Regions from separate parts of the Acidovorax sacchari genome, predicted to be linked through region 1. Evidence: riboswitches for the same ligand, from Rfam matches in the RefSeq annotation. Region 1 holds a riboswitch; the other holds the start of a gene.
The links. A riboswitch is a leader RNA that binds a small molecule or an ion and turns the genes downstream of it on or off. The one in region 1 is predicted to bind cobalamin.

Region 2: another riboswitch for cobalamin. It lies ahead of ACGHC0_RS08285 (TonB-dependent receptor domain-containing protein); the one in region 1 lies ahead of cobM (precorrin-4 C(11)-methyltransferase).

The regions. Positions count from the first base shown of each region.
Region 1 covers NZ_AP035783.1:90,915-95,119, reverse strand. The annotation lists gene ACGHC0_RS00410 (precorrin-8X methylmutase) at 1-565, opposite strand, end outside; gene ACGHC0_RS00405 (sirohydrochlorin chelatase) at 562-1,665, opposite strand; gene cobM (precorrin-4 C(11)-methyltransferase) at 1,662-2,552, opposite strand; cobalamin riboswitch at 2,645-2,920, opposite strand; gene ACGHC0_RS00395 (carboxylesterase family protein) at 3,073-4,205, shown strand, end outside.
Region 2 covers NZ_AP035783.1:1,838,881-1,843,085, forward strand. The annotation lists gene ACGHC0_RS08270 (putative bifunctional diguanylate cyclase/phosphodiesterase) at 1-196, shown strand, start outside; gene ACGHC0_RS08275 (cell division protein ZapA) at 493-933, opposite strand; gene ACGHC0_RS08280 (DUF904 domain-containing protein) at 930-1,178, opposite strand; cobalamin riboswitch at 1,228-1,491, shown strand; gene ACGHC0_RS08285 (TonB-dependent receptor domain-containing protein) at 1,575-3,446, shown strand; gene ACGHC0_RS08290 (cobyrinate a,c-diamide synthase) at 3,455-4,205, shown strand, end outside.

The DNA of each region.
Region 1 (4,205 bases):
CCACGCCGGCCATCAGGTCCTTGGATTCGGCGGCGGAAACGAAGCCCACCGGCATGCCGACCACGAGGGCCGGGCGCACGCCCTCCTCGCGGATCAGGCGCACGAGTTCGATGAGCGCGGTGGGCGCGTTGCCGATGCCCACGACGGCGCCCTGCAGCAGCCCCTGCCGGTGCGCCTTGCGCATGGCTTGCACGGCGCGCGTGGTGTCCTCGGCCTGGGCCCGGGCGATCACGTCGGCGTCGCTGATGAACTGGTGCGTGCGCATGCCGAAGTGCGCCAGGCGCGGCTGCGAGAGGCCCGAGCAGATCATCTCCACGTCGGCCACCACGGGCGCGCCGCCGCGCAGCATCGCCGCGATGCCGGCCTCCACCGCCTCGGGGTGGAAGTCGGTCAGGCCGTTGAATTCGAAGTCGGCGTTGGCGTGGATCATGCGGCGCACGATGGGCCACTGCTGCGCCGTGTAGGGGTGCGGGCCGGCCTCGGCGTCGATGATCGCGAAGCTGTCGTGCTCGATGGCCTGGCCGGCGCGCGTGAGCTGTTCGGTGACGGTGTTGACCGTGCTCATGCGGCGGCTCCGGCCGGCTGGGGCGCGGCGTGGCCGTGGTGGTCGTGATCGTGATCGTGATCGTGATCGTGGCCGTGCGAGTGCCCATGGGCATGCGCGTGCGCATGTTCGGCGCCTGCGGCGGCGGGGGCTACGGACGCATGGGCATGCGTGTGCTCGTGGCTATGGCCGTGCCCCAGGTCGTGCGCGATCTCGCGGTACTTGCAGCCGTCGCAGGGCAGGCGGCTGTCGGGCAGGCCGGCCTGCAGGTCGGCCACGCGCTGCTCCAGCAGCTCGAAGATCTCGGTCTCCATGCCGAAGTGGGCCGACTGCGCGAAGCGCAGCTGCGGGTACTGCACGCGCAGGTGCTCCACCTGCCGGCCGATGCGCTGCATCAGCGTGCCGGTGTAGAGGTAGTACGGCAGTACCACGATCTGCTTCATGCCCAGCAGCGCCTGGCGCTGCACCACGCGCTCCAGGCGCGGCCAGGTGATGCCGGTGAAGGCGATCTCGACCAGCTCGTGGTGGCTGTCTTCCTGCAGCCAGCGCGCCATCTTGGCGACGTCGCCGTTGGCCTGCCGGTCGGACGAGCCCCGGCCCAGCAGCACCACGCCGGTGGTGGTGGGGTCGGGCATGTCCAGCGCCTGCATGCAGCGGCGCAGTTGGCGCTGCATGATGGCGAGGATGGGCTCGCAGGCCGTGAGGTGCGGGCCGTAGAGAAATTCCACGCCCGGGCAGTGCTCGCGCGCATGCTCGATGGCTTCGGGGATCTCCATCTTCACGTGGCCGGCCGCGTTTAGGATGAGCGGCAGCACCAGCACGCGGCGGCTGCCCCGGGCGGCCATCAGCAGGCCGTCGTGCAGGCCGGGCGGCGCGAACTCGATGAAGCAGACCTCGATGCGCCAGCCGGGCTGGCGCGCGCGCCACTGGCGCACGAAGGCGTGGATCTCGTCGTTGCCCTCGGGCTCGCGCGAGCCGTGGCCGACCAGCAGCACGGTGGTTCCGGCCTGCGCGAGTGCGGGAGCGGTGCCGGCGGCGGGGCCACGATGTGGATCGACGCCATGACCGTGGCCGTGTTCGTGGGAGTGCCCGTGGGCATGCGGAGCGTGCAGGTGCGTCATCGTGGGGTATCCGTGAGGGTGTCCGTCGGGGAGCTGGAGGCCTCCGCGCCGTGCGGCGCATCGCTCGCGCGGCGGAAGCGGTGGGTGAAGCCCGGGTCGTAGAGCTTGGACTTGGCGAGTTCGGGCCAGTGGCGCGCGCCCAGCGTGGGGCTGGCGATGATCATGGCCTGGCTCACCACCTGGGCCTCGCGGCAGCGCTCGCGCACGTCCGCCACCGTGCAGCGCACGATGCGCTCCTCGCCTGGCCAGGAGGCCTTGTGGACCACGAGCAGCGGCGCGTCGTCGGGCCAGCCGGCTTCGCGCAGGCCGGCCTGCACCTTGTGCAGCAGGGTGATCGACAGGAAGATGCAGAGCGTGCAACGGTGCCGCGCCAGCTCGGCGAGCGATTCGCCGGGCGGCATGGGCGTGCGGCCCTCCACGCGCGTGAACACCACGGTCTGCGTGACCTCGGGCAGCGTGAAGCTCTCGACCGCGGCTGCGGCCGAGGCCATGGCCGAGGACACCCCCGGTACCACGCGCACCGGAACGCCCGCGGCATCGAGCGGCTGCACGAGTTCGACCAGCGCGCCGTACAGTGCCGGATCGCCCGTCTGCAGGCGCACCACGGTGCGGTGCTTCTGCGCCTGCAGCACGAGCCACGCGGCCATCTGCTCCAGCGTCATGGATTTGCTGTCGGCGATGGTGCAGCCTGGAGGCGCCCAGCGCGTGGCGGTTTCGTCCACGAGCGAGCCGGCGAACAGGATGGCACCTGCGCGTTCGACCAGGGAACGGCCCTTGACGGTGATGAGGTCCGGATCGCCGGGGCCGGCACCGACGAACCAGACGGTGCCCGGTCCCGGGACAGCGTTGTCGCAGGCCCCGTTGGCCTGCGCCGAAGAATCTGGCATGGGAAGCGACGAACAAAGATGCGCCCGCCGCGGCAGGCGCGCCCGCACCCTGCCTCCCCGCAGGGTCCGTGAAATGGAGCATGCACGCAAAAAGCGCGCGCTCCCCTGTCGGCCGGTATCCGGGCTGGCGGCGCGGCAGTTCGTACCGGGCTCCCCGGGCCCTTCCCGGATGCCGCGCAAGGCATTCCAGTGGACGTCGTTCCAGGGGCCGAAGGCGCCTGGCCTGAGCCCATGCGCCTTCCATCGCTGACCGTTGCGGGGGCAGCCCAGGCCGGGGCCGTCGTCCATGGCGGAGCGGCCCTTCCTGGTTCCCGTTTAACTGCGCGGCCGGAAACGGCCGCGCGAGCACCAACGGGCGGAAGTATAGGGGGAGCGCGCCGGCACGGCCCGCTCAGGACGTTTCAGAACGATTCAGGTGTCCGCCCCCGGGCCGGCCGGGATTCGCACCAAGAATGGACAGGGCGCTCGCGCCGAATGCAACGGCCACCCGGCCACAACACTTGGAGAGAGGGAACCCGACATGCGACATCCGCACACCATCCGAGGCGCCTGGCTGGCGCTTTCCGCCGCCGCCGTGCTGGCCGGCACCGGCTGCAGCACGCACCGCACGGACCACCAGGCAGGCGCCGCACCGGCGCCTGCCTGCGCCAGCGGCACCACCGCCACCTTCAGCAACGGCGCGTCCGCGTGCGGGAGCCAGGCATCCGTCACGCCCGCGGGCGGATCGCCCGTGGCGGTGAACACCTACCTGGGCATCAAGTACGCCAAGGCGGGCCGGTTCCAGCCGCCGCAGATGCATGCCCCCACCGGCAGCAACGTGCCGCAGACGGCGCCCGGCGCCTTCTGCCCGCAGCCCAACAGCACCGTCTTCCCCAACCAGAGCGAAGACTGTCTCTACCTGAACGTCTTCACCCCGCAGTCGGCCCTCGGGGCGTCCCGGCCGCTGCCGGTGCTGTTCTTCATCCACGGCGGCGCGTTCGTGGAAGGCAGCGGCTACCAGCCGACCTCCCATGGCAACATCTTCGACGGCTCCTATCTCGCCGCCACGGGCAACATGGTGGTGGTGACCATCAACTACCGCCTGGGCGCGCTGGGGTTCCTGGCGCTCGGCCATGTCGAGAAGAGCGTCGATCCGAGCGGCACGCTCAAAGGCAATTTCGGCATCCTCGACCAGCAGCAGGCACTGCAATGGGTGCAGCAGTACATCCGCGCATTCGGCGGCGACCCGGCGCGCGTCACCGTCGCGGGCGAGAGCGCAGGTGCGATGTCCACCGGGCTGCACCTGTTCGCCGCCCCGGACAGCGCGAAGCTCTTCCAGGCTGCGATCATGGAGAGCAATCCGGTCGGGTCCGTGTACCGCACACCGGCCAAGGCCCACGAGCTGGGCGACCTCTTCCGTGTATCGCTCTGCCTGCACATGAAAGATTGCCTGCAACGCGAACCCATCCTGAAAAATGCCACGTTCCGGGAGATTATCGATACCCAGTCAATGAAAGCGCCGCCATCGGAGGACAAGGCCGGCGCCACGGCCAGGATGCAGACTTCGGTGCCGCCCCTGGTCGCCCTGCTGGGCGAGGCCGCCCCGCAGGTCCACGACGGCCTGCCCTGGTCGCCCACGCTGGACGGCACGGTCATCGCCGGGCAACCCCTGGC
Region 2 (4,205 bases), 1.7 Mb from region 1:
GGCGATCGTGCACATCGGCCGGGCGCTGCGCATCCAGGTGGTGGCCGAGGGGGTCGAGACGCCGCAGCAGCGCGAAGCGCTGCAGGCCATGCAATGCCACTACTTCCAGGGATTCCTGGTGGCGCCGGGATTGCCCGCGGAGGACTTCCGCGCCCTGGTCGCGCGGGATGCGCAGGGCGACCGCGCACCGGCATGAGCCCGATACGGCGGGCGGGCCTGCAGGGAGGCCCGCAACGCAAAAGCGCCGCGGGGATGCCGCGGCGCTCGGGGAAGAAGGTGTCTGCAGTAGCCACCGGACCGTCATCCTGAACCGGGGGTTCAGGGGGGCGAGGGCAGCCAGGCGTTGGGTTCATCTGACGCGAGATGATCACGCTCACCGGGCAATGTACCAAGCCCTTGCTCATGGAGCATTGGTTCAAGGAAATATAAAGCCCGGCGGCACTGCAGACGCCCCCATTGTAGGCGCGCGAATCGCCCTTTGGAAGTACGGGGTCAGGCCGGCCGGCCGTCCTCGCCCAGCGCATGGTCCAGGCGCCGCAGCAGCGCCTGCAGCGCGTCGCCGTCCGGCGCTTCGCCGTCGGCCAGCAGGCTGCGCTGGGCAGGCCCGTCGGCAGACGGCGCGGCGGCAGGCGGTGCGGCCTGCGCCTCCGCGGCTGCGTACGTTTCTGCCGAAGGGGGAAGGCCCGGGGGCTCCTGCGCGGCCGGCTCCTCGGCGGGCGCGGCTGCCGCACGGGCCTGGTCGGCCAGTTCGAAGGCCAGATTCAGGGCCGCCAGCACGGCGATGCGCTCGCGCGCGCGCACCTTGCCGGCGTCGCGGATGCGGACCATGGCCGCATCCACGCGCTCGACCGCCTGCAGCAGCCGTTCCTGCTGGCCTTCCGGACAGGCGAGGCGGTAGCTCTGCTGCATGATCTGCACTTCGATCTGGTTCATTCGGCCTCCTTGGGCAGGTCGGTCGGGGTGGCCGGGGCATCGGCCGGCGGGGGCGGCATTTTTTCCAGCAGCGCGTCGATGCGCGTGCGGGCCGTGTTCAGGCGCGACCGGAGCGAGTCGCGCTCCTGCGTGAGCGAGACCACCTGGGCGGTGAGCAGGGCGTTGGCGCGCCGCAACTCGGCATGGCGCGCGAGCAGCCGCTCCACGCGCTCGGTGATCTGGTCGAGGGGGGAGGGTGAATCCATGCACGGATTGTAGGGTTGGGGCCGGACGGGGGAATATGTATCGAAACGTCCTAGAATCCGCTGCGTTGGTGCCAGCGGCCTGGTTCACAGGCCGCGGTTCAACGGGAAGCAGGGAGGCGCCGTCCGCCACGGACGCGCCGTGCCTGCGCTGCCCCCGCAACGGTCCGTGGAAGAAAGCTGCCCGCCCCTTCCGGCGCAGCGGCTTTCGCCGCCTCCTGCACAAAGCCACTGGGTGCCTTGAACAAGCGCCTGGGAAGGCGCAGGAGCGTGTCGTCCACCAGCCCGGATACCGGCCAACACGGAGGCCGCGCCCCCCGGTGAACTGCCGGGAGCGCGGCCGTGTCGCCCAATGCCGGCGGGGAGGCCGGCGCGGGCTCGTTTTCTGCGATCGCTTCCATGCATTCTTCGACTCCCCGGTTCCCCGGCGCCGCCGGCGCGCGTGCGGCTCTTCTTCCCCTCCGTGCGCCCGCCGCACTGGTCCTGCTCGCCACGGCGGGCCTGTCGCTGGCCCCGGCGGCGCATGCCGCCGCCCCCATGGGCGAGGTCGTGGTGACCGCCAACCGCACGCCCCAGCCCCTGGCCGATCTGGTGGCCGACGTTTCCATCGTGGACCGCGACACCATCGAAGCCAGCGGCGCCACGGGTCTGGCCGACGTGCTGGCCCGCGTGCCGGGCATCGAGATTTCGCGCAACGGCGGGCCGGGCACGACGACCAGCGTGTACCTGCGCGGCGCGGAGCAGCGATTCACCGCCGTCTATATCGATGGCGTGCGCGTGGATTCGCAGACCACGGGCGGCGCGCCCTGGGAGGCGATCCCGCTGGGCCTCATCGACCGCATCGAGGTGCTGCGCGGCCCCGCCGCCGCGGTGTACGGATCGGACGCCGTGGGCGGCGTGATCCAGATCTTCACGCGCAAGGGCGAGGGCCCGGCGCAGCCCTACGTGGGCATCGGCGCCGGCAGCCACGGCACCTACAAGGCCGAGGCCGGCGTGAGCGGCTCGGCGGGCGAGGGCCGCGCGGTGGACTATGCGCTGGGCTTCGAGCGCGAGATCAGCGACGGCTTCAACGCCCGGCCCGTCGCGGGCCAGAACCCCGACAAGGACGGTCTGCGCCGCTCCGCCGTGAACGCGCGCGTGGGCCTGCAGATCGATCCGCGCCAGCGCCTCGAAGGCACGCTGCTGGGGGCCGACACCAACGCGGGCTACGACACCACGCCCCTGGGCAACGACGACCGCGCCCTGCACCGCATGCATGCGCTGGGCCTGAACTGGCGCGCGCAATGGAGCGACCGCTACACCACCCGCGTATCGGTCACGGATTCGCGCGAGCGCTACGAGACGCGTCCCTCGCCCTACACCGCCGACACGCGCCTGCGGGGCTACCTGTTCCAGAACGAGTGGCGCGAGGGGGCACACCTCTTCACTGCCGCGCTGGAGCGCCGCGAGGACGAACTGCGCAACGGGAGCCTCGACGGCGACCGCTCGCAGGATGCGCTGGCGCTGGGCTACGGCTTCACCGCCGGACCGCACGCGCTGCAGATCAACGCACGCCACGATTCGGACAGCGAGTTCGGCGGCCACAACACCGGCAGCATCGCCTACGGCTATGCGATCACGCCGCAGTGGCGGGCCACGGCGTCGGCCGGCACCTCCTTCCGCGCCCCCACGCTCTACCAGCGCTTCAGCCCCTACGGCGTCGCGTCGCTGAAGCCGGAAGAGGGCCGCAATGTGGAGCTGGGCCTGCGCTGGGCTCAGGGCGCGAGCAGCGCTTCCGTGGTGGCCTACCGCAACCGCGTGAAGAACCTCATCGTCTTCGGCGATGCCGGGCCGTGCCAGGATGAGTTCGGCTGCTATGCCAACGCGGGCCGGGCGAAGTACGAGGGCGTGACGCTCTCGGCGCAGCACACCCTGGGCGGCGTGCAACTGCGCGCATCGGTCGATCTGCAGAACCACAGCGACGAAACCACCGGCCGCCTGCTGCCCCGCCGCGCCAAGCGCCACGCGACGCTGGGCGCCGACACGCGCATCGCCGGCTGGACGGTCGGCTCCGAGGTACAGGCCGAGGGCCGGCGCTTCGACAACGCCGCCAACACCACGGTGCTGGGCGGCTACACGCTCGTCAACCTGTACGCCAGCACCCGGGTGGCGCAGGACACGACGCTGCTCGCGCGCGTGGACAACCTCGCCGACAGGAACTACCAGACCGCGCGCACCTATGCACAGGCGGGCCGCACGTTCTATGTGGGCCTGAAGTGGGCGCCGCGTTGAGCCGGGCCATGGGCACGGCGGGCGGCATCCGCTGTCCGGCGATCGCGATCGCCGCGCCCTCGTCGGGGCAGGGCAAGACCACCGTGACCGCCGCGCTGGCACGCCTGCACGCGCGGCAGGGGCGGCGCGTGCGCGTATTCAAGTGCGGGCCGGACTTTCTCGACCCCTGCTGGCTGGAGCAGGCCAGCGGCGCGCCGGCGCATGCCATCGATCTCTGGATGACCGGCGAGCAGGATGCGGCCGAACGGCTGCACGCCGCCGCGCAGGACGCCGACCTGATCCTGGTCGAGGGCGTGATGGGCCTGTTCGACGGCACGCCCAGCCTCGCGGACCTCGCCCGGCGCTTCGGCCTGCCGGTGCTGGCCGTGGTGGATGCCTCGGCCATGGCGGGCACCTTCGGCGCGCTGGCCTGGGGCCTGCGGCACTACCGCCCGGGCCTGCCCTGGGCGGGCGTGCTGGCCAATCGCGTGGGCAGCGCGCGCCATGCCGGCATGCTGCAGGAGAGCCTGGCGGACGCGGGCGACTGGATGGGCGCCCTGGCGCGCGTCGCCCCGCCCGCGGCGGATGTGCCTGCGGGCGGCGCGCCACCGGGCCGCCAGCGCGCGGGGCTGCTGCCCGAGCGGCACCTGGGCCTGGTGGCCGCGCATGAGCTGGCCGACGGCCTGGCGCGCATCGACCTTGCGGCCGATGCGCTGGCGCAGACGCCCCTGGGCCGCCTGTCGCCGCAGGAATGGCAGGAGCGGTTCTCCGTGGAGTTCG